DNA from 3 places in the Bacillus sp. ISL-35 genome. Region 1 is predicted to be linked to each of the others. Evidence: riboswitches for the same ligand, from Rfam matches in the RefSeq annotation. Region 1 holds a riboswitch; each other region holds the start of a gene.
The links. Region 1 has a riboswitch for S-adenosylmethionine ahead of J7E38_RS10690 (methionine biosynthesis PLP-dependent protein). Riboswitches for the same ligand answer to the same signal wherever they lie in the genome.
Positions count from the first base shown of each region.

Region 2: linked by a shared signal. The riboswitch ahead of mtnW (2,3-diketo-5-methylthiopentyl-1-phosphate enolase) and the one ahead of J7E38_RS10690 (methionine biosynthesis PLP-dependent protein) in region 1 are both predicted to bind S-adenosylmethionine.
Region 3: linked by a shared signal. The riboswitch ahead of J7E38_RS19660 (LLM class flavin-dependent oxidoreductase) and the one ahead of J7E38_RS10690 (methionine biosynthesis PLP-dependent protein) in region 1 are both predicted to bind S-adenosylmethionine.

Region 1 is NZ_JAGGQK010000006.1:257,416-265,167, forward strand. It holds gene metC (cystathionine beta-lyase) at 1-1,041, opposite strand, end outside; gene J7E38_RS10690 (methionine biosynthesis PLP-dependent protein) at 1,038-2,153, opposite strand; SAM riboswitch class I at 2,306-2,416, opposite strand; gene J7E38_RS10695 (M4 family metallopeptidase) at 2,824-4,455, opposite strand; gene J7E38_RS10700 (carbon starvation CstA family protein) at 4,741-6,483, shown strand; gene J7E38_RS10705 (cory-CC-star protein) at 6,540-6,803, shown strand; gene J7E38_RS10710 (ArsA family ATPase) at 6,815-7,752, shown strand, end outside.
Region 2 is NZ_JAGGQK010000002.1:355,970-363,721, reverse strand. It holds gene J7E38_RS04980 (Spo0E family sporulation regulatory protein-aspartic acid phosphatase) at 534-779, opposite strand; gene J7E38_RS04975 (1,2-dihydroxy-3-keto-5-methylthiopentene dioxygenase) at 932-1,471, opposite strand; gene J7E38_RS04970 (methylthioribulose 1-phosphate dehydratase) at 1,508-2,143, opposite strand; gene J7E38_RS04965 (2-hydroxy-3-keto-5-methylthiopentenyl-1-phosphate phosphatase) at 2,140-2,802, opposite strand; gene mtnW (2,3-diketo-5-methylthiopentyl-1-phosphate enolase) at 2,799-4,022, opposite strand; SAM riboswitch class I at 4,117-4,224, opposite strand; gene J7E38_RS04955 (pyridoxal phosphate-dependent aminotransferase) at 4,287-5,483, opposite strand; gene J7E38_RS04950 (carbon-nitrogen family hydrolase) at 5,609-6,391, shown strand; gene J7E38_RS04945 (DUF2087 domain-containing protein) at 6,461-7,045, opposite strand; gene J7E38_RS04940 (PAS domain-containing sensor histidine kinase) at 7,266-7,752, opposite strand, start outside.
Region 3 is NZ_JAGGQK010000017.1:17,623-25,374, forward strand. It holds gene J7E38_RS19650 (pentapeptide repeat-containing protein) at 1-519, opposite strand, end outside; gene J7E38_RS19655 (ATP-grasp domain-containing protein) at 622-1,581, opposite strand; gene J7E38_RS19660 (LLM class flavin-dependent oxidoreductase) at 1,611-2,660, opposite strand; SAM riboswitch class I at 2,801-2,906, opposite strand; gene J7E38_RS19665 (LL-diaminopimelate aminotransferase) at 2,989-4,170, opposite strand; gene J7E38_RS19670 (YjiH family protein) at 4,331-5,602, opposite strand; gene clpP (ATP-dependent Clp endopeptidase proteolytic subunit ClpP) at 5,873-6,454, opposite strand; gene J7E38_RS19680 (sigma-70 family RNA polymerase sigma factor) at 6,475-7,143, opposite strand; gene J7E38_RS19685 (DUF5381 family protein) at 7,645-7,752, opposite strand, start outside.

The sequences.
Region 1 (7,752 bases):
AAGAGGCATTGCTGCATGTGACATCTTTGCGGGATAGGAGAGGATGGACTCTACCGCCCCGAGGCTGACTGCAAAAACCGGTAACTTAACAGAATTAATAAATCCAGGAAGGAGGCCTTCGTTTGCAAACTCAAAAGAAAGGACAGCCCCAGGACCACCCGCCTGCTGAGCTTGAAGGTCCGACTGAGCATGACTTGCCAGGCCTGGGTAAAATACATTCTTGATTAAAGGCTGGCCTTTTAGAAATTGTGCAATCTTCCTTGCACTTTCCTGGGATTGGTCCATCCTTACAGATAATGTCTTCATTCCTCTCATCACCAGCCAGGCATCCTGGACACCGAGGACTGCGCCGAAGGAGTTCTGAAGGGAATATAGCTTGTTTGCCAATTTTTCATCCTTTACAACCGCCAGGCCAGCAACTGTGTCACTGTGGCCGGACAGAAACTTTGTGGCGCTATGAAGCACGATATCAGCTCCCAGATCCAGTGGCCGCTGGAGGTAGGGGGTCATGAAGGTATTGTCCACAAAAGTATAGGCTCCATGCTTTTTGGCAATTGAGCTAAGTGCACGGATATCCGTTATTTTTAATAAAGGGTTCGAAGGTGTTTCTGCATAGAGCAATGCGGTGTGAGGGCGGATCGCCTGTTCCACGGCATTTAGGTCTGTCATGTCCACAAATGTGTGTTCAATTCCAAAACGGTTCAGAACCTGAGTTACCATCCTGTATGTACCACCGTAAACATCCTCGGTAATCACTACATGGTCTCCCTGCGAAAGCAGCATAAAGGCAGTAGAAATCGCAGCCATACCCGATGAAAAAGCAAATCCCCTGACACCGCCCTCCAATTCTGCGATTATATCCTCTAGAGCTTCTCTGGTAGGGTTGAGGCTGCGGCTGTAATCATATTTTCCAAAGTGATCGATAGAAGACTGATGGAAGGTAGAAGCGTGCTGGATTGGAACACTTACTCCGCCAGTTGCAGGATCCACCTTATATTTATTATGGAGCAGCTGGGTTTCGAAGGTATATGGATGGCTCATTTAACTCCAGCCTCCTCAATCGCTTTCTTAAGTGCCGCTTGCAAATCATCAATCAAATCATCACAGTCCTCAATTCCGACAGAGAATCGCAACAGCCGGTCACAAACGCCGGTTTGTTCACGGACTTCAGCCGGAATATCAGCATGTGTCTGTGTAGCTGGGTAGGTAATGAAACTTTCAACGCCTCCAAGACTTTCTGCAAAAGTGATCGTGGAAAGACTTTTTAAAAACGGATTGACCATGGCAGGAGACTGGACGCGGAACGAAATCATTCCGCCTCTGCCGGGATAAAGGACATCCTTTACGGCTTCATGATTCTCCAAGAATTCAACCAGTGCCGTGGCATTCCGCTCATGCCGCTCCATCCTTAATGACAATGTCTTCATGCCGCGAAGGAGAAGCCAAGAATCGAACGGGCTTAACACCGCTCCGCCCCCATTATGATGGAGGAAAAGGGAATCACAGATTTTTTCGCCCCTGGCAACGATCAATCCTGCCAGCACATCATTATGGCCGCCAAGGTATTTCGTCGCACTGTGGATCACAATATCCGCACCTAGAGTCAATGGTTTTTGCAGAAGGGGAGTGTAGAAGGTATTATCCACGATCAGCAATATCTCGTTCTCTTTCGCTATTTGCGCGATCGCCTGGATATCAGCCTGTTCCATCAAAGGATTTGTCGGTGTTTCCACAAACAGCGCCTTCGTATTAGGATTGATGGCTGCTTTGATTTCATTTAAATTAGACATGTCTGCGTATGTACTAAGTAATCCCCATTTTTTGAAACCTTGCTCAAGAAGCCTGTAAGTACCTCCGTATAAATCTTTTGAGACAATCCATTCATCGCCAGACTGGAATAACGAGAGAACGGTCCAAATTGCCGCCATTCCGGAACTGCATGCATATCCCCGTGTGCCTTCTTCAAGATCGGCAATCGCCTTTTCCAAAATTTCGCGAGTTGGGTTGCCGGTACGGACATAATCGTAACCGCTGGACTGTCCAATCCCTTCATGACGATACGCTGTCGTTAAATAAATGGGAGGATTCACCGCACCAGTTGCAGATTCACTCCTATTGCCTAGCTGTGCTAACTTGGTATCAATTTTCACCAATATACTCACTCCTAATGATTGATTGGCAGGAGGCAATGTTTGTTTTAAAAATGATCGCTTTTAAACTAGTAACTCACAGAATAATTGCGAAAAATGAAAACTAAAAACAAAAAAGCCTTCTCAAGAAGAAGACTTTTAAAATATCAGCCAACTTCTTATCTGCCAAGTTTTTAAAAAACTTGCTGGAATTAGCACCTTTTCAACAAAGTTGATGGTTGCTGAAGCTTCATTGGGCCAGGACCCTCAGCTTCTCTCGATAAGATTACATAAATTGAATTATTAAATTTCTCTAAATATTAACGCTGTTATAGAAGATTGTCAATCATTTAATTAAAGCGGTGAAGTATTGGTGATTGAACTTACTGCAGAAGATAGCCGGACAAAGGCGTTTATCGATAATGGCGTGTGTCACAAAATAGGATTTTGATTTTGTACGAGAATCATGAGGGACAACAGGCCTCAAAAGGAGGGATTGCAGACCAAAAATTTAGGAATCCATAAAAGAGGGCACCAATAAAGGAGATTGGGGACCAAAAATCTAGGGATATTATAAAAAAGGTCACCAATGCAGCATTTGACCTTAATCGGAAAACAACGGTTTTTCAAAAGGGACCACATAAAAAGACTGGCTCTCCTCGAACAAGAGCCAGTCTGAATGAATATGAAGCTATTAGTTTATTCCCACTGCATCAAAAGCTTTATTGACTGCATCGACTTCTGGAGAAGTTGATCCGTACAGGTCTTTAGCAGCTTGTACAGCTCCAGCACGCGCCTGGCTGAAGTTCGTTGAAGATGTGTAATAGACCGTGTTTGCACGATAGAAGATTGCACCCAATTTTTCAGTACCGACTCCAGAAACCGTCACACCGTAATGTGTGCCGCCCTGGCTAAGAAGGTAGGCCGCTTTGTTGATGATTCCGCTGTTTGTGTGGACTCCGCCATTATCGGACGTTCCAGTATAACGCTTGGAGTAGTGATCTGGATCGCCGTATTTGGTCGGGTCGCTCATGGAGCGGAGTGCGTCACCAGTCTTGTTTGGTGTATAGATGTCTTCGCCGATTTCGAAATCAGGATTATTGTTGTCATGGAATTCAGCGAGTGTACCGAAGATATCCGAAATCGCTTCGTTCAGTGCGCCCGATTCATACTGGTAAACCAGATCCGAACTAAAATCTGTCACAGCGTGAGTCAATTCATGCGCGACAACATCAAGGCCTCCGGAAAGCGGGATGAAGGTAGTTCCATCGCCGTCACCATAAACCATTTGCTGCCCGTTCCAGAAAGCATTGTTGTAACTTCTGCTATAGTGAACAGTGGATTTCAGTGCTGCTCCTTTGTTGTCATACGAATTCCGGCCAAACTTGTTTTTATAGTAATCATAAGTCAGACCTGCATAGTAATGAGCATCCACTGCCGCACCATCATAGGATGCATTCAAATTATTATCGGCATCAGCCCAAAGGGTACCTGGAGTCCTTTGACGGTTTTGTGCATCGTAAGTGAATATACCATTTCCACGAGTATTGTCCTGTAGGTAATAAGAACCATTCGAAAGTAGAGTATTCAATGATTTCTGGTCGCCCAGCACCCCGACACCAGAACCAACAGTATTAGTACCGGTTAAAGAAGGATTGACTTTGCCGGCAGTATGAATGGCATTGTACTTATTAATGATTTCACCTGTTACCGCATTGATAAAGTACTGGTAATTGCCAGGTTCCGGACTGAGGAAGTTCAATGTCACATGGTAGGCATATACTGCCTGGTCCTCAGCAGGAAAAACAACCAATTCAGCAGATGGAGCTGCTTCGTAATCTGGTTTGAAGCCAAGATCTTTTTCAGCTGCTGCAATTGCATCTCTCTGTGACTTCTTATTTGAGGCCTTTACTAGCTTTTCGCCCAAGCCTTTGCTGACAGTACCGCTGAAGACTTGAAGCACTCCTGATTCATCCACTCGGGCAGCCTGGTCAGCTCCCCAGACAGGAACACCGTTAAATACTTGCTGAAGGCGGACTACATCTCCGCCAAGCTGATCTGTTTCCTGTGATTTGACTACGAAACTATCATTTGCACTGAGGTTATATTTTCCTTTTGAAGAATTTAAATATCCAAGAACAACATCCTTTGCTGCTTTTTCCGATGGATTAGTCAGATTGCCTGCAACAAATTCAGGTGATCCATGTGTTTTTGTGAATTTCTTGGCTGGAGAATCTGCTGATGGTGCTGCAAAGCCCGTAGCTGCAACCATTCCGCTCAATGCCAAGCTTGCTGTTAAACTTAATGATACGACTTTCTTCTTCAAATGAACTCCTCCTAAAATCGAATTCTAGCTAATAAAAATTAGTAGATTATCATAGTTATACTTTAGTTGTCTGAACATTTCAACAATGAAGTCTAAAAATGTCGAATCACCATGTTGGGAAAATTTTTTGGGGGGATAATTGGAATTTTTATTAAGCAACCTTACATTCATTAAATAATCATTTATCCTTTTTTTAAAAAGAAGTCAGAATTTATTGACTAATCAACTAATATATTTTTATTATTAAGTTGTAGTACCAACTCATAAAAAGGGAGGGTTAATTAAATGAATTCTTTATGGTTAGCTGTAATCGGAATGATTGTATTTGCGATTGGCTACCGCTTCTATTCTAAGTGGGTAGCTGAAAAGATTTACCGTCTTGATCCGAACTATGTGACACCGGCACACCAGTATTCAGATGGCGTGGACTTTGTTCCAACAAAGAAAATGATCCTTTGGGGACACCATTTTACGTCTGTAGCCGGGGCTGCACCAATTGTTGGGCCGGCAATCGCTGTGTACTGGGGCTGGCTTCCTGCATTCCTGTGGGTTACTTTAGGTACGGTCTTTGCAGCAGGTGTGCACGACTTTGGAACTCTGGTTCTTTCCGTCAGGAATAAGGGGCAATCAGTAGGTACAATCACAAACAAGCTGATTGGCAAACGTGCAAAAATCATGTTCTTATTCATTATTTTAATACTTGTTTTGATGGTCAACGCCGTTTTTGCATGGGTAATAGCGAACTTGTTTGTCAGCTTCCCAGCAAGCGTCCTGTCAATATTCCTGCAAATTCCGCTTGCAATCTGGATTGGCTACGCTGTTTATAAAAAGAAAAAAGGGATGCTTCTGCCTTCCTTGGTAGCGCTTGTCGTCATGTATGGAGCAGCCGTTCTTGCCAGTCGTGTACCAGTATTGCAAATCGATTTAGTGAAATACTTCGGCGGTGCCGATAATACCGTCATGTTCGGTTTAAGCGGCGTATCAATGGCATTCTTTGTATGGATCCTTGTACTGATGGTTTATGTATATATCGCTTCAACTCTGCCGGTTTGGAAGCTTCTCCAGCCTCGCGATTATATCAATTCACACCAGTTGGTTGTGGGCTTATTCATCCTATATGCAGGCCTTGTTTTCTTACAGCCTGATGTTACTGCTCCGGCAATGAATGCAGCGGCAACCGATGTTTCCTGGTTCCCGTTATTGTTCATTACCATTGCTTGCGGAGCCATTTCCGGATTCCATGGACTTGTTTCTTCAGGGACATCATCCAAGCAACTGGAAAAAGAAACTGACGCCCGCTTTGTTGGCTATGCAGGTGCAGTAGGTGAAGGTATTCTCGCTTTGATCGCCATTATTTCAGTTGTCACCGTCTTTGCAACTAAAGCTGACTTTAGTGCTGCATATTCAAGTTTTGCAGCTGCAAGCTCTGGAGGTCTTGGCAACTTCATCAATGGTGCTGCCCAGCTTGCGACTGGAATTTGGATTCCTGCAGACATCGCAAGGACTATCGTATCGATCATTGTGGTCAGCTTTGCTGCTACCACTCTTGATACTTCGGTAAGATTGATGCGTTACATCATTGCTGAAATTGGAAGTGAATATAATGTCCAGTCTTTGACTAATCCTCATGTAGCTACAACAGTTGCAGTTGTTTCCAGTGCGGCGCTAGTATTACTGCCAAAAGGTCCAAACGGGTTTGGTTCTGGTGGATATTTATTGTGGCCACTGTTCGGAACTAGTAATCAGCTTCTGGCGGGTGTCAGCCTGCTGCTTATTTCCATCTGGCTGAAGCGGCAGGGAAGAAACTATCTTGTCACCTTCATTCCTATGGTGTTCGTCTTCTTCATGACACTTTGGGCCATGATTCAGCAGGTAGTATTTCAGTGGTCTGGATATGGAAGCAGCGAGTTGAATATGCTGCTCTTTGGAATCGGCGGACTCATCCTGATCTTTGTATTCTGGATCATCCTCGAGGCAATTGCAGCCTTCAGCAGGAATAATCCTCCGCCATTAAGCAAGGAAATGTAATACACTGGAGGCCGGGCGACCGGTCTCTATTGTTATTTTTGCAAGGAGGTAATAGTATGGGGTTTTACGAACAATTCAAACGTGCCATCGCAGTGTATGATGAAATTCTCAAACTGCCGCACAGAACAGAGATTGCCAGGGAATTAAGAGACGAAGAGGATTTGTTTATGCTGCTTTGCTTTTCAGAAATGTTGGGACTGCCTAACCCGGCTTTTTACTATTCACTTGAACTTTATCCGGTCATCATTGAAAGATTCCATGATTGGCATCTGAGGGCAGGGATGGAGAAGTCCCCGTTTGATGGGATACGCTGCTGTTAGGAGGAGATTTTATGGATATGCTTGAGAAGAGAATTTATTTTATCGGCGGAAAAGGCGGGGTTGGCAAAAGCACAACGTCAGCGGCAATGGCGCTTTTTCTCGGTCAAAAAGGAAAAAAGGTCCTGCTTGTTTCAACGGATCCCGCCCATAATACCGGGGATTTATTCCACAAAAATTTTAGCGGCGGTAAAATTGAAAAAGCAACAAAGAATCTTGATGTACTGGAGATTGACTCGGAACAGGAATCAAGAAATTATATAAATGGGGTAAAAGGGAATCTAAAAGGACTTGTCAAAGCGACCATGCTGGACGAAGTGAACAGACAGATTGATATGGCTGCCGCTTCCCCTGGAGCAGAGGAAGCAGCATTGTTTGATAAAATCACCTCGCTGATTCTTGAGGAAATTGCAAACTATGATGCAATCGTATTCGATACAGCGCCAACAGGGCATACAATCAGGCTATTGACTCTCCCAGAATTGATGGGTGTTTGGATGGACGGGCTGTTGGAACGGCGGAAAAAAGTGAATGAGAATTATGCGCAGTGGATGAATGATGGTGAAATCAGCGAGGATCCATTATATGACAAGTTGAATGAACGGAAAAATCGCTTCAAGCGAGTCAGGGAACTCCTTCTTGATGAAACACAAACGGAATATATTTTTGTTTTGAACGCTGAACGGCTGCCAATTCTTGAAACTGGAAAGGCAATCGAAACCTTGCATCAGCATGGAATCCATGTGAATTCAATCGTTGTCAATAAAGTTATTCCTGAGGAAGCAGATGGCAGATTCATGGAACAAAGAAGAACAAACGAAAGATTGTATCTGGATGAAATCAAAGAGAAATTCGAACATAAGAAACAAATATTTCTTCCTCTCCTTGAACACGATATTTCATCCTTAGCCATTCTCGAACATATTTCTGCTCTTTTAGAGAAGCAAATTGA
Region 2 (7,752 bases), on a different contig from region 1:
TTAGATAAACGGGTACGTCAGAAAACAACTATTTATGCAAAGGCCATGTTGATTGATTTCTTCTCCTCATGAGGAAACATCCTTTCACGGCCTTATAAAAATAAAATGCTGTGTAGTACGATATATGAATCGCATTACAAGCATAGTACCAACAATTGAAAAAGTGAAAAACAAAGATGATATTAATAGTGAAATTTGAGGTAAATAAACTTGGATGTGCATCGATCATTGAACCAAATGGATAAGCTGGCAATCCGCTGAGATCAACATGATGTGGGTGGATTCTATGTGATGATATAAACCTTTCTATGTTAAAAATATATAAAATAAGCTTATAAAAATATGATAAAAATCACACAAAGTCATTTTCTCGTGAAATTTTGAGCAAATTGTTACATTTTCTTGTGTTCTGTGATGGGTTTTAGTGGATTTCCTTGGAGGGGTAATTTACTTGGGTGTTGTTTAGGAGGAAATTTCCTAAATATAATAGCCACCGCCATGGCCAGCGGTGGCCTAGTTTTTCATCTGAACATTTAAGCATGTGACAAAATATACTGTTTCTTGGTAAGCAAGATCAATTGTCTGAAGAGGATTTTTGTTTTCTGCCGCTGCACTTCTATTTCCCTGCACAATGCCTGATATTCATAAATCAAGGTGTCAAGTTCCTGGCTGCGCCGCACTGTTTCATCACTTGTATACCCAGTTTCGAGTGCAGCAGCTATCATCAATTCCCGGACGCGATCAATTTCTTTCAATAAAGCATTTTGCGTTTGATACACTTCTAAAATCTCCTCTACTACTTTAATTGCTTAATAAAATAAATAGATTACTTGAAGAATTATTGCAAATGCTTGGATGAATGTAAATAGAATCGCAAAATAAGACAATTTTCATTCCCGAAATTTTTTTCTTCGACAAAGTTTGCGAATTTTTATGATGACTGGCTTACTTTTTCGTTTTCGTAAATTGGCACCCAGCCCTCAGTGGTAACGAAAATCCTGACCGCGACCACCTGGCGGTCTTCCTGAAGCGTAAAGTAGTGGCGGATATTTTCAGGAACAGAGATTAAATCTCCCGGATTTAGGAATACTTCAAAAAATTCACCATCTTTTCCCTGGATCACGAATACACCATGCCCGCTGACAATGAACCTTACTTCATCATCTGTATGGTGATGCTCCTGCTTGAAATTTGCAAGCAGCTGGTCAAGATTTGGAGTATTATCAGACAGCGAAATGACATCCTGAGCTTTATAGCCGCGTCGTTCTGAAATATCTTCAATTTCAGCCTTGAATACATCAAGGATCTGCTGCTTTTCTTCGTCAGATAACAGGAACTTTTCCTGCAGGCTGGCGGGCAGCTTATTGATCTCCCATTTCTCATAAATGACTTCCTGAGCATTCAGGAATGCTTCTACCTGTTGTTCCTCACCAATTCTTTCCTGTGTATTCTGCTTTACGATGTATGCCATGTGAATCTCTCCTTTTTATGAGTAAAATTATGTTTTTTAAACCACTTTGAAAAGTTGGAAGGGTTTATGTTCAAGCAGTCTTAATTGATAACGGAATAAAAACTCCGTTGCTTCAAGGATCTTCTTGGCTTCGAATGCATTCCTGCCCCAGACAGTAATACCATGATTACGAATCAGGACGGCTCCAGTATCCCCTTTTACATGTTCGGAAAATGCTTTAGCCAGCGTCGGGATATGAGCATAATTTGGAATAATGGGAATTTTGAGAATGGCATCCTCCTCCCAAAGATCAAATGCCTTAATCAATTCCTGTCCCTTGAATTGAACTTCACCCCTGTCACCATACACCTCGGAAATCACATTGTTGTCAATGGTATGGACATGAAGGCTGCAGCCAGCATTGGTCTTCTTATAGACCTCAACGTGAAGAAGCGTTTCGGCAGAAGGCTTTAAGTGAGTTTCCCCTGCCGGCCGGCCATACTCATCAACAAGTAAAAAGTCCTCATCGGTCCGCTTCCGCTTATCTTTTCCACTAGCCGTCACAAGGAATTGCACCGGTTCACTCTCTACTTTAATCGCCAGATTCCCACTCGTTCCCATGAACCAGTCACGCTCAGCTAATTCGTCTTTCACATCAGCCAGCTCTTGCCATTTTGTTTCTAAAATGCTCATCCTCTCACCCCTGTCTGAATTTTAAGAGCTTCAATACAATCATGGAATGTCTCAAAAGGCGTATATGGAATCTTCCATTCTTCGCATTTATCTTTTAAATAATCCCTCGCAAACACGTAATCTGCCTGTTTAGCTGCTTCAAGGTCGGTCACGGAATCACCGATGACGATTTTATAGATTCCGTCATGACCCAGATTCCTCATGATTGATGGCTTACAACACCCGCAATCATTTGAACATTGATCATCACAGCTGTTCGGCCATTCAATTTTAATTGATTCGCCTGAGAGGTCAGAGCCATTGCAAAAAATGCCTTCAATCGGTCCGAATGATTTGATGATCGGTTCAATGAAAAAGTCAATGCCGCCGCTGACGATATAGACCGGGATCCCTTCCTCTTTCGCGAAATCAAGGAATTCCTGGAACCCTGGACGAATCCTCGCATTTTTCACGGCAAACTCAATGATTTCATCCTTCAGGCTGACTGGAAGGAGGGAAAACATTTTGCCGACCCCTTCCCTGATGGAAATCGTACGGTTCAGTACTCCTTCCTTCAGTTCTTCCCAGCCCTCTGGAGCAAACCGGTTCATGATCGCTATGATGTTATCCTTTTCGGTTACTGTTCCATCAAAATCACAGAAAATGACTGGCTGGCTCATTTTGCCACCGCCTTAGCCAGGCCCCAAAGGTCGATTGCTGCCTTAAGTTCTTCGAATTCAAGAGCACCTTCCTCAAGGGCTTTACCATCGAGAACTGTGTCGATTGCCTGCCTGAAAGCTTTTCCGCCTCCCTGTGCTCCTCCGGGATGGCCATGGACACCGCCGCCAGCATTGATGATTGAATCCAATCCGAAATCCTCTATAAGAAGTGGAACCATTCCTGGATGTATACCGGCGGATGGGACTGGAAATGTTCTCTTGAACTCGTCCTCGGCAATCAATGCCTCAGCGATTGATAGAGCCTGTTGTTTTTCAAGGGCGACACTGCCATAAGGTGATGGGAACAGGGAGAAATCTGCACCAGCATAACGGAGAAGTTTTCCGAGCAGCAAAGAATGGGAGAAACCATATTCATCGGCTGCTGTTAACGCACCGCTTACTGCTGGATGTGCCATGATGGGAATGCCAATCTCATCGTCTTCCCTTAGCTCCTGCAGTACATCAAGTCCGTAGGCAAAAACATTGAACAGCAATGCGTCCGCCCCCAATTCAGCTGCTTTTCTGGCCTTGTCTCTCAGTTGAGTGGTTCTGCCTGTCAGATTAGCAGCATACAGGGTTCTGTGACCGGTAGTTTGATAGACTTCTTCAAGGACCTGTTTTCCTAATATGATTCGCTTTTCAAAAGGAGCAAGCTCATTGTCGAACAAAATTTCGTCATCCTTGATCAGATCAACTCCGCCAAGACTTTGTTCTTTTAACTGTTTTAACAGGAATGGAAGATCGCGGCCAATCACTCCTTTGAAGATACTCATCAGTAATGGCCTGTTATAAACACCCAGCTTATTGCGGATTCCTTCAATTCCGAAACGGGGACCTGGAAAAGCTTTTTTCAATTCATCTCCAAATTCGAGATCGACTAGCTTTATTTTTCCGTCTAGCGATAGCTTGCCGAAAACAGTTGTAAGAATTGCCGGCAGATCCGGAGAAAAATTGATTGCCGGATAAGCGATCTTAATTGTCGCCACAGTATCAGAATTTGCGTCCAGGCCACTGCCTTCAACCGAAACCACTCTTCCCTTATGCTTTTTTAATTGTTTTTGGTCCAGTTCCGGAAGGTCTGTCCAGGATCCCACTGTCAAACCAAGTGCGATGCCCTCCGCCTTTTTCTCTGGATTATGCTTAGCATCATGGACAATGTAAGTTGCTGTAATTTCACTCATGAAGATCAATCCCTTCAAAACTGGTTTTTCCCGGCTATGCGGGGCATAAAAAAAACCTCTTCAAAAAGAAGAGGTTAGGACGTTCACTAAACTCTTCTTATCTTTCAGCTTTCGCTGCAAGAATTAGCACCGTGCCCAGCATTATGCTGGATCGGTTGCCGGGCTTCATCGGGCTCGTCCCTCCGCCTGCTCTTGATAAGAAAATAATTTAATTAAGTTATTTAATTGGTTAAAGTAAATTTATTAATTAGGATTATGTCAGGTTCACAAATCATTGTCAATATCTTTTTTGAAAATTCCTAAGCTTTCGATTCTGGTGACAGCTTCTTTCAATCTCGATTCAGATGTGAGTAAGCCTACACGCACATAGCCTTCACCATGCTCGCCGAACCCAATTCCAGGTGCAACGGCAATATGGGCTTTTTCCAGAAGAAAGTCAGCAAAATCGACCGATGAGGTGAATTCATCAGGAATCTTAAGCCAGGCAAAAAAGGACCCTTTCGGTGCAGTGACCTTCCAGCCAATACTTGTTAAACCGTCAATGAGTATGTTCCTTCTTGATTCATACAAGTCATTCAATTCCGCTACACATTCCTGGGATCCGAGTAATGCTTCCGCTGCAGCCTCCTGGATCGCGCCAAACAAACTGACATACATATGGTCCTGGAGTAAATTGATTGCGGCAATCACACTCTTATTGCCGGCAGCAAAACCCACTCGCCACCCGGCCATATTATACGTCTTAGATAAAGTATAAATCTCGATTCCGACATCCTTGGCACCCTTTGACTGCAAATAGCTATATGGCCGGTTCCCATCAAAGCCAATCGCCCCATAAGCAAAATCGTGGACAACACATATATTATGTTTTTGCGCCAGATCAATTGTCTGGTCAAAGAATGCCTGATCCGCAACCGCACCAGTGGGATTATTGGGATAGTTCAAAAACATCAATTTTGCCTTTTCGAGTTCTTCGGCTCCTAACTCTGTGTAGTCAGGGAGGAAGCCATTTTCTTCTCTTAGCGGCATTTTTATCATCTCTGCCCTTGCCAGCTCCACTCCAGACCAGTAGTCAGGATAGCCAGGATCCGGAACAAGGATCGAGTCTCCAGGGTTCAACAGGCATTGAGGAATTTCCACGAGGCCAGCCTTGCCGCCAAACAAGATGGCAATTTCCTCTTCAGGGTCAAGATCAACGCCAAATTCTCTTTTATAAAACTCAGCTGCCGCTTCTTTTAACGAACGAAATCCCCGGAATGGTGAATACTTATGGTTCAGCGGGTTTTCTGCCGCCGTTTTTAATGTTTCTACAATATGTTCCGGTGTCGGCTGGTCAGGGTTCCCCTGTCCGAGATTGATGACATCGGCCCCTTTTTCAGTATAAGAGCCCACCTTTTGCACGAGCGAAGCAAAAAACTGTCTGGGCAGGCTTTTCAATAATTCTGATTGTTCGAATTCCATTCTCTCACCTGCTTAATAATTTATAAATTTAAAATTTTTTAATTTGAAATTCTAGTCACAAATGATATAACGTAAATAGTAACTTGTAAAGATATAATTTTCAGAAACTATGGCGGTGACTTTTTATGAAACTCAAGATAGCATGCCTGCAAATGGATATTGCTTTCGGAAACCCTGAAAAAAACTATGATGCTGCATCCCGAATGATTGACCGGGCAAGTTCTCATGATCCAGATGTAATAGTCCTTCCCGAACTATGGACAACCGGATATGACCTGGCCAATTTGAATGGCACAGCCGATGAAGGAGCCCAGGAAGCCAAAGTTTTTTTACGTGAAGCAGCTGTGAAGCACCAAACCCATTTTATTGGCGGTTCCGTTGCCAACAAAACAGAAGCTGGCATTGAAAATACAATGCTCATATATAACAAGAATGGTGAGTTTGCGGGAAAATACAGTAAGCTTCACCTGTTCCAGCTTATGGATGAGCACCTATATCTCGCTGCCGGGAATGAAAAAGGCTTGTTCTCTTTGGACGGACATAATTTCGCTGGGCTGATTTGCTATGACATCCGCTTCCCAGAATGGGTGCGTGCCCATGCCCTCCAGGACGTTGAAGCACTTTTCATTGTCGCTGAATGGCCGATCCAGCGGCTTGAACACTGGCGCGCTTTGCTTATTGCCCGTGCCATTGAAAACCAGTGTTTTGTCATTGCCTGCAACCGTGCCGGCGCGGACCCTAACAATACATTTGCCGGCCATTCAATGATCATCAGTCCCTGGGGTGATGTGATTGCTGAAGGCGGAGAAGGCGAGGAAATCCTGTTCGCAGAAATCGATCTTGATCAGGTTAAAGAGGCGAGAAGCAAAATCCCTATTTTTGCTGACCGACGGCCTGAACTTTATTAATGCATAAAGACCGCCAAAAGAACCGCCAGGGACAATGCCTGTGGCGGTTTTTTGGCAGACAATGGAACATCACTCCGGTTTTGCCCACATCTCTTCCGGATTCAATTCGTAAATCCCATTTTCGCGATACATATAGTGATTGATGATGAATTCACGCCTGATTGTAGCATAGTCCTCGTGAAACTTTTTAATATATTCGTTCAACTCTTTTTCTGGGTATTTTTTACCTGTTTTTAAACCACGGACCATGTATTCAAAAATCATCAGCCTCTTCTTCCGCTGGGCCGGAATATTTTTTAATTTGCCGTCTTTTGTCATGAAATTCTCAATGACCTTCTGCCTTTCGATGTTCTGGTCGATCAATGCTTCCACCTCCTCTTCCTTTTTCATGATTAATTTGCCAAGCGACTTGGTCTGCTGCTTAATGACCGACTCGTTCAAATGGAAATAAATTGTGTTCTTGTCCCTGCGCTCAATGATGACATTGACATCACGCAATTTTTTTATATGATGTGTGATCGTGGGCGGCGTGAGGCCTAATTTGCCAGCGATCGCCTGGCCATGAAGCGGACCGCGGGCCAGCAGCGCAACAATTCTTATCCTGGTTGGATCGCCCATTGCTTTATGAAAAGCGACTATTCTATCCAGCTGCATGATGATCTCTCCTATTATTTTATAACTATCTAATTAGGTATGTATCTAATATATACCATTTTCCATTATTTGAAAAGTCTTTTTCATTTTTTATCATGTCTTTTTTCGCATGGCTCATTAGGGTCGGAACAGAGTTGAGTTTTCACCAGGCGAAGTCCTATCTTGGTATAACCTAAGAAACTCCCCCTCCTTCAGTTCAAAAAAAACGCCTGATTAGCAATCAATCAGACGTTTCTTCAGTAATTGGCAAATACAGATGGAAAGTAGTTCCGTGTCCCGGTTCGCTTTCTACTTCGATTGTGCCTCCATGTTCTTCAATGATCTTGAAACTAACCATCAGTCCGAGGCCAGTTCCTCTTTCTTTTGTTGTGTAGAATGGTTCCCCAAGTTTTTCAATTTTATCAGCGGGGATTCCTTCGCCCTCATCCTTGATTGAAATATGTATCTTGTTCCCCGGCGCCTTGCTGATTTCAACGTATACGAATCCGCCTTTTGGCATGACTTCGATGGCATTTTTTATGATATTTATAAAGACTTTTTTCAACTGATTCGGTTCACATAGGAGATTGGGTAAACTGTTGTCATAAATCGTCCTGAATTGAACGTCATGTAGGACTGCCTGGGCTGTCAGAAGGTCTACAGTCTCCTTCATTATTTTCGAAATATCTTCTCTGACATACTTGATAGCCTGCGGCTTGGCAAGGATC
Region 3 (7,752 bases), on a different contig from region 1:
TCGGACCAATTCACTTGTCTGTAACAGCAGTTCGTTTACAACTGCTCGATAGGAGGGGATATCCAAAGCAAGAATTTCCCCTGCATCTAAGTTCGTGAGCTGCTCTATTTTGACATAGATATCCTTAAGTTGAAGTTGAAGTGAATTGGCCTCTTTCAATGCCTGAGCTTCATCCAGGTAACAAAGCATTTCATGAAGCTGCTGCATGATTGGAAAAACATCAAACATTTCCTTAGCCTGCTCTGGCTTATTTCGCCAATCAAATCCCTTATAGGTGATTTGGGAAACCTTCTGGCCAGCCCCAAAGCATTCGTATACCGTACATCCTTTGTATCCTTCTTCCCGAAGTTTTCCATGAATTCCACAGCGGAAATCCGCTTGCAAATTCTTGCAAGGCAAACCGCTTTCTTTATCAACAGGAAAGTCCGCTGATTTCGCATACGGCAGAGCCACACAGCATAATCCAAAGCAGCTTTCACAATCAGCTGTCAGGTTATTTTTAATCAATCGGCTAGTCATTTCTCTCATTCTCTCCATTACCAGAACTTGTTAAATTAAAATTAACATAAATCCTTCATTCAATAAACAAAAAAAGAGCAGGGCTAATCCCTGCTCTGAACCTTAACGGGTCTTGGCGACTGCTCCATATTCCGCAATCAGCTGTGCTTCTAGAAACTTCGCCAGCTCCAACATCCCGTATTTACCTGCTTTTGCTTCCGCGTCTGAGTTATAATTCGTATTTGTATTGATGTCGTAGGTAAAGATTTCACCCGTCTCATTTCTGATAAATTCAATTCCGGCTACTTGTATATTATTTGAGTCTAATACTCTTTTATATTTTTCAATAACAGGATCATCAAAGCCTTCAATCACCTGGAATTTCGGCTTTTCCTCTACTTCTTCCCCTACTGGGCAGAACAAGTCGCCGATCTGGCAGGCATCTGCCGGGCATAACTCAAACCCCTCTGAAGTATCCACTTTTACTGCGTAGACAAATTCTCCGCCGACAAACTCGCAGCGAGTAATATAACTTTCAGGTGACTGGATATATTCCTGGATGAGTGTTATTCCATCAACAGGTTCCTCAAAGGACGGGCTCTCCACATATGCTTTCAGTGCTTCAACAGATTGAAACAACTGGACTCCGAGCCCTTTTCCAGCTCGATTGTGCTTCGTGATAAAGGCTCTTCCCTCGAATTGTTTTGCCGCTTCGAGCAGCTGCTGCTTTCCAACGGTAGCGATTGTCCGTGGAGTCGTTACCCCATGCTTGTTCAGCTCAAGGTATTGCTTCACTTTGCTGACTTCCAGTTCAAGAGCCCTTGATCCGTTGTACACGTTCCGGCCATGTGCCTCCAGCCAGGCTAATACCTGTCCCGAATATTCGGGTGCGAAGCGATGTCCTCTTGTATGGGAAGAAGCGCTCATTCTGCTGTAAAAAATCCCCTCTGGCGGCTCCTTTGACAAATCAAACAGCCCTTCGTCCAGATGCCATTCTTCAAAAGGAACTCCCAGCTCCTCAAGACGCTTTGTTAAGTGGATCGTCCATTCACTGTTTTCATGGATGATATAAACTTTGCTCATGATCCTCATCTCCTTCGTTTATTTATCTATCAAACTGTCAGCTGTTTTCTTTTTGCCTCCACAAGCGGCATAACCTGTTTCGCAAATCTCTCCATCTCTTCCAGTTGTGGGGAGAATTGCAGCAGGAGCAATCCCAAACCTGCTTTTTCATACTGTAAAATCCGCTGTGCAATTTGGTCAGGGCTTCCTACCAAATTAGGGCGCAATCCGCGATTAGAGACAGAATAATCCTGTAGCTGGATTTGCTGCTCGAGCTGTGATTTGCTGGTGAAGTCCTTGAAGCCTGCATAGGCACTGGATTCTTTTACAGAAGTAATTCGTTCCAACTCTGCGAATGCTTCAGCCTCAGTGTCGCGGCAAATGACGTAAGCGGCCATTCCGAACTCTGACAGTTCAGTATTTGATGTTGCAGCCCTGCGATTTTTCATATCAGTAATCTTCTGCTCGATTTCTTCCACCGTTCCGCCATGCATAACATAAGCATCACATTTCTCAACAATGGTTTGTTTTCCCTTCGGACTTTCGCCGCCAGCATATAAAATTGGGTTCGGACGCTGAATCGGTTTAGGGAACAGCTTCGTCTCCTTCAGCTGATAAAACTTGCCTTCATATGAAAAGCTTTCTTCACTCCAAAGCCCCTTCAATACGTCGATGAATTCATGTGTGCGATCATAACGCTCATCATGCTCGGTAAAAATACCGCCATACTGGCGCGCTTCTTCCTCCCACCATGCTGAAACCACATTCAGAGTAAAGCGGCCATTGCTGATCTGGTCAATGTTTGCTGCCATTTTTGCTGTAACTGCAGGGTTATGGAATCCGGGTCTTACCGCAGCCATGATTTCGATTTTTTCGGTCACTGAAGCCAATGCAGCAGCGGTTGTCCACGCTTCAAGAGAATCGTGCTCAGGACCCTTGATATCATTCAAATATAATTCTGCAATTAAAGTTGTAGAGTATCCCCACTCCTCTGCTGATTGAACCACTCTCTTTGCATAATCAAAAGTTGGTGGCATCTTTTCGTCCTCAACATTTCTTAACCATCCGCCAAAAATCGGCAGCCAAAATCCATACTTCATTCTTCCCTCTCCTCTGTCCCAATAATCTCGAGTTTACCAACCTGTTAAGTCGGTATTAAAAACAAAAACTAAGAGACCATTTTATAGTCCCCTAAGACAAAAGGCTCCCTTCATAAAGAAGAGAGCCTTTTTATACTCTCTTCTCATCTTTCAGACAAAATTGTCCGCAGGAATTGGCACAGTATTCATTCAGAACCTGTTGCCGAGGTTTCGCAGGGCCTATCCCTCCACCTCTCTTGATAAGAAGACATGCTTATTAAATTTTAGTTCGTTAAAGTGATAATATTCTAAATTCAGCCAAAAGTCAATTCGTTTACCGAAATAAATTTCAACTTCCTACCGGAAAACCCAGCAAAAACTTATTTACCCTCTGTGCAGCTTCTACCAGTCTTTCGGGAGGCTGTACCATGGCAATTCTGACATATCCTTCTCCCTGCTTTCCAAATGCGTCACCTGGAACTACAACAATCCCTTCCTCATCAATCAACTTGAAGGCGAAATCATGAGACTTCCATCCAGCAGGGATTTTAGCCCAGACAAACATCGTGGCCGGAGAATTGGCTACCTGCCATCCGCTGTTCCTGAAACCTGAGACCAAAGCATCCCGTCGTGCTTCATACTGCTTTAACTGATGATCAAGAAACGAATAGTCAGATGTCAGTGCAGCAATTGCTGCCTTTTGGATCGGGTAGAAGACTCCATAATCAATATGGGATTTGAATGATGCCAGAAGATTGATGACCTGTGCATTACCAGCAACATAACCAATACGGCAGCCAGCCATATTGAAGGTTTTTGATAATGAGTTAAACTCGATGCCAACCTCTTTGGCACCAGGTACCGACAGGAAACTGATTTGAGGATTCCCATCATAAATCAATTCAGAATACGCAAAATCATGGACGACTAAAATATTATGTACCCTGGCAAATTCAACTACCTCTTCAAAGAAGACCCTGTCAGCAAGTGCAGTAACTGGATTTCCAGGATAGCTCAAAATCATCATTTTTGTTTTCTGCAAAACTTCCTCTGGAATCTCATTTAGCTGAGGAAGGAAGTTATTTTCCTCCAACAGTGGCATAGGGTAGATTTCCCCGCCAGCAATCGTAACGCTAGCTTCATAGATTGGATATCCTGGATCTGGAACCAGGACATAATCCCCCGGATCAACGATGGCAGTCGCCAAATGCGCAAGCCCATCCTGTGAACCCATCAACTGCAATACTTCTGTTTTTTCATCAAGCTCAACGGAATATCGCTGACTGTAAAAATACTTCACTGCTTCATTAAACTCGGCTATGCCCTTTAATGTGTAGCCGTATTTACCGGGATCCATAGAATAATTCGCCAGTGTTTCCATCACAAATACTGGCGGCTGGAAATCCGGGCTTCCAATGCTTAAGTCGATGACATCCTTGCCATTCATCAATGCAAGCTGCTTCCTGTCTACTACTTCCTGAAAAATGCTCGAAGTCATCTTTCTGATCTTTTCTGATCCGTAAATATTCATGGACAATCCCCTTTACTGTTCAATGATTCATGATGTTCTCATGGAAGTTGATTCCTCTGAATTTTTTAAATATAAAATCGATTATAGCAGTTTCACTTTATCAGTTCTAGGAAAAAATAAAAAAATGAGCTGCCAGGCAGCTCATAAAATAGGTTTTAAATTAAAACAAAAAGTGTGCGATTGGCGCAACAATGATAAGTGTAAGGATTGTTCTCTGTATCCAGATGACCACCAATTTTCTTAAGCTGATTGGAATTTCTGTAGACATTATGCTTGGAATCAGCGCAGAGAAAAAGACAATGGCTGAAACCGAAACGACGCCGATGACAAACTTTGTGACCATAGGGGCTTCTGTCACAAGCATAGCAGGCAGGAACATTTCTGCGATTTCAATAGCAGAAGCCTTGGCTGCCAGCATGGGTTCGGGAATCTGGAGAATCAATGTGAATGGATAGAAAATATAGCCGATAACATCAAACACAGGAGTGAACTCTGCTAAAACCAACCCTAACAAGCCAACAGATAGAATGGACGGTAAAATTCCCATCGTCATAATCATTCCATCGCGCAAGTTATCCAAAATATTTTTGCCAAGGGATGGTGCTTTGTTTGATGCGATCATAGCTTCTGCCCACGCTGTTTTGAACCGATTTTCTGTTACTGGTTCCTCTGGAACGCCTTTGCCCTCATAATATTCGTCACTCACCGTTTTTAATGGACGCAACCTGACCGTGATAGCGGTTACAATAAACGTAACAAAAAGTGTCGTCCAGAAATACGTGTTCCATACTTCCATTAAACCCAGCGTTTTAGCGACTACAATCATGAATGTAGCAGATACGGTAGAAAAGCCTGTCGCAATAATGGTTGCTTCTTTGATTGTATACTTGCCTTCCTTGAACACACGGTTAGTAATGAGCAGTCCGATTGAATAGCTTCCCACAAAGGAGGCAACTGCATCAATTGCTGCCCTTCCAGGTGTCTTCCAGACTGGCCGCATGATTGGCTGCAGAAGCACACCAAAAAATTCAAGCAGGCCATAGCCGACAAGCAATGCCAAGAATACAGAACCAATCGGTACCAGCACTCCAACCGGAATAACCAGCTTTTCATACAGGAAAGGTCCCATGCCAGGTTCAAAGAGCCATGCTGGCCCAACATCAGTCAGCATCATCAAAGCCACAATAACTCCCATAACTTTTAGCAAAGAAAAAACCATAATCGTTACATTCTTGTTCCACGTTTTCCGGTAAAAAGGATAAATGGCACCTAATAAAATAACGATAAATGCATAATACGGAACCGCTGCAGAAAAGGTGGTATTAATCCAGGTCACTAAATGGTCAAGCGGGATCGACGATTTTCCGGCCACAGCAATTGGAACGAAAAACATGAATATGCCAATCGCACTAAACAGAAAAAACTTCAACATACTCAGGTTTGATAATGGTAGTTCAGGCTGTTTGCCAGCCTCAACTTCAGGCGTGTTTTGCACATGATCTCCTCCTTTATTCGATTATTCAGTTTATTTGTAAGAGAGGAGCATGATTTTGCTCTTCTAGTTACCTAAGGAAAATTGTCCTTTTAAATATTTATTCAAGCCTGAATGAAATTATCGTGAAAGGATTCTATTTTTTGCTTTAAATTCAGTCGATTCCTTGTTTTAGCACAAAAAAGGGCTGCCAGAGCAGCCCTTACGTCACTATGTCCGTGTAATAATTTTATCAATAATCCCATACTCCAAAGCTTCCTGTGCACTCATGAAGTAATCGCGGTCAGTGTCCTTTTCGATTTTTTCCACTGGCTGACCAGTGCGTTCTGAGATGAGTTTATTCACATGGTCACGAAGTTTGAGGATTCTTTTAGCGGAAATTTCTATTTCGGTAGCCTGCCCTCTTGCCCCGCCAAGAGGCTGATGGATCATGATTTCGCTATTTGGCAGAGCGAATCTTTTTCCTTTCGTGCCGGCAAGCAAAAGCATTGCCCCAAACGACGCGGCCATTCCGATACAGATAGTGCTGATATCTGGCTTGATGTATTCCATCGTATCAAAAATCGCGAACCCTGCAGTTGTAGAGCCCCCAGGACTGTTAATGTAGATGGAAATATCCTTATCGGGATTATCTGCTTCAAGAAATAACAACTGTGCAATGACACTGTTGGCCACCTGGTCGTTGATCTCATCACCAATCATGATGATACGGTCTTTTAACAATCTGGAATAAATATCGTATGAACGCTCGCCACGGTTAGATTGCTCTATGACATAAGGAATTGTACTCATATCGTTCCTCCCTTTCCTGCTTAAGCAGCCATTCTGAAAGTAGAGAGAGGTGAACGAGAACCTGAATGCAATGACATCTCCGGAACGGATGCAGCAAGCGCCGGAATCTCCTGGATGTTTTCCAAAAGAACGGATGGGTCCTCGGATTGCAGCGATTCGCAAAGTAAGTCTGACAGCAGGATTTCTTCATCATCGCTTAAAACCTGGTCCAGGTCTCGCAGGCTGCTATCCTGATCAAGCCTCTTCCTTGCCCGATGAAGCGCAGCTTTTACGGCCATTTCGGTAGAACCCATCAGCTCGGCAATTTCACGCGACTGAAAACGAAACGCTTCCTTCAAAACCAAAATCACCGCCTGCTTCGGCGTCAATTTGGACAAAAGCGTTTCAACAGTATCGATCACATTCCCTTGAGTGCTCGATCCGAGATTTTCCGGAATCCCCGTCACTTCACGGCCGTTCTTCCTGATTGTATCCACCCACTGGTGATAAGCCATTTTTTTCAGTAAGGCTCCGCTAATCTGTGATGGCTCATAATGACGGATTGCCTTCATTGTCACTTCCTGCAACAGATCATCACCATCCCAGCTGCTCTGGGTTAAAAACCGGCAATATCGCCGCAGGCTTTGATAATGGCCCATGATCCCCGATTCCTTTTCAGTATTCACATTCCTAAGCTTGTCGATCGACATTCTGTTCACTCCTTTGAACCTCTCTGCACCTTAAACGGATTGAGGGAGGGAAAAGATACGGCCTTGTGTTTTTTTTTACTTTTTTCAGTATATGCACATCTTACTTTCGTCTGCCCGACCATTAATACGTTATATTACAGTAATACATACAAAATTAAGCTTGGAAATAAAAATCCACAAGCCACATGCTCAAATCGTCTTATGCTTTTTTCGCCTTAAGTCAGAAAAGAACATTAAACTTATTCCAAACGGCATAGGCATTAAAAAGAAAAGAATCAATCCATAAATTATGTCGCGTTCCATAAAAAAAGAAATAGAGGAAATTAAAAAAATGATGGAAAAAAATAAGGTAACCAACCCCCAAAATAGACTTTTTATTTTCTTGTAAAATCTGCACATTATTTTAATCACCCTTTGACATTTAAATTTTTATAGATAAATAACTTCCACCCTTTATTATGCTATTCCATTTATGCCAAACTCTTGTTTCTGCAGGCTTCTTTAAACTCGGGCTCCGTTATTGCCCTTGTGTTTTTCCCAATTTCGCTTTAATTCAGGACTCGCATGAGGAATTACATAATCTGTTATAACCTGGTTTACCTTTTCTTC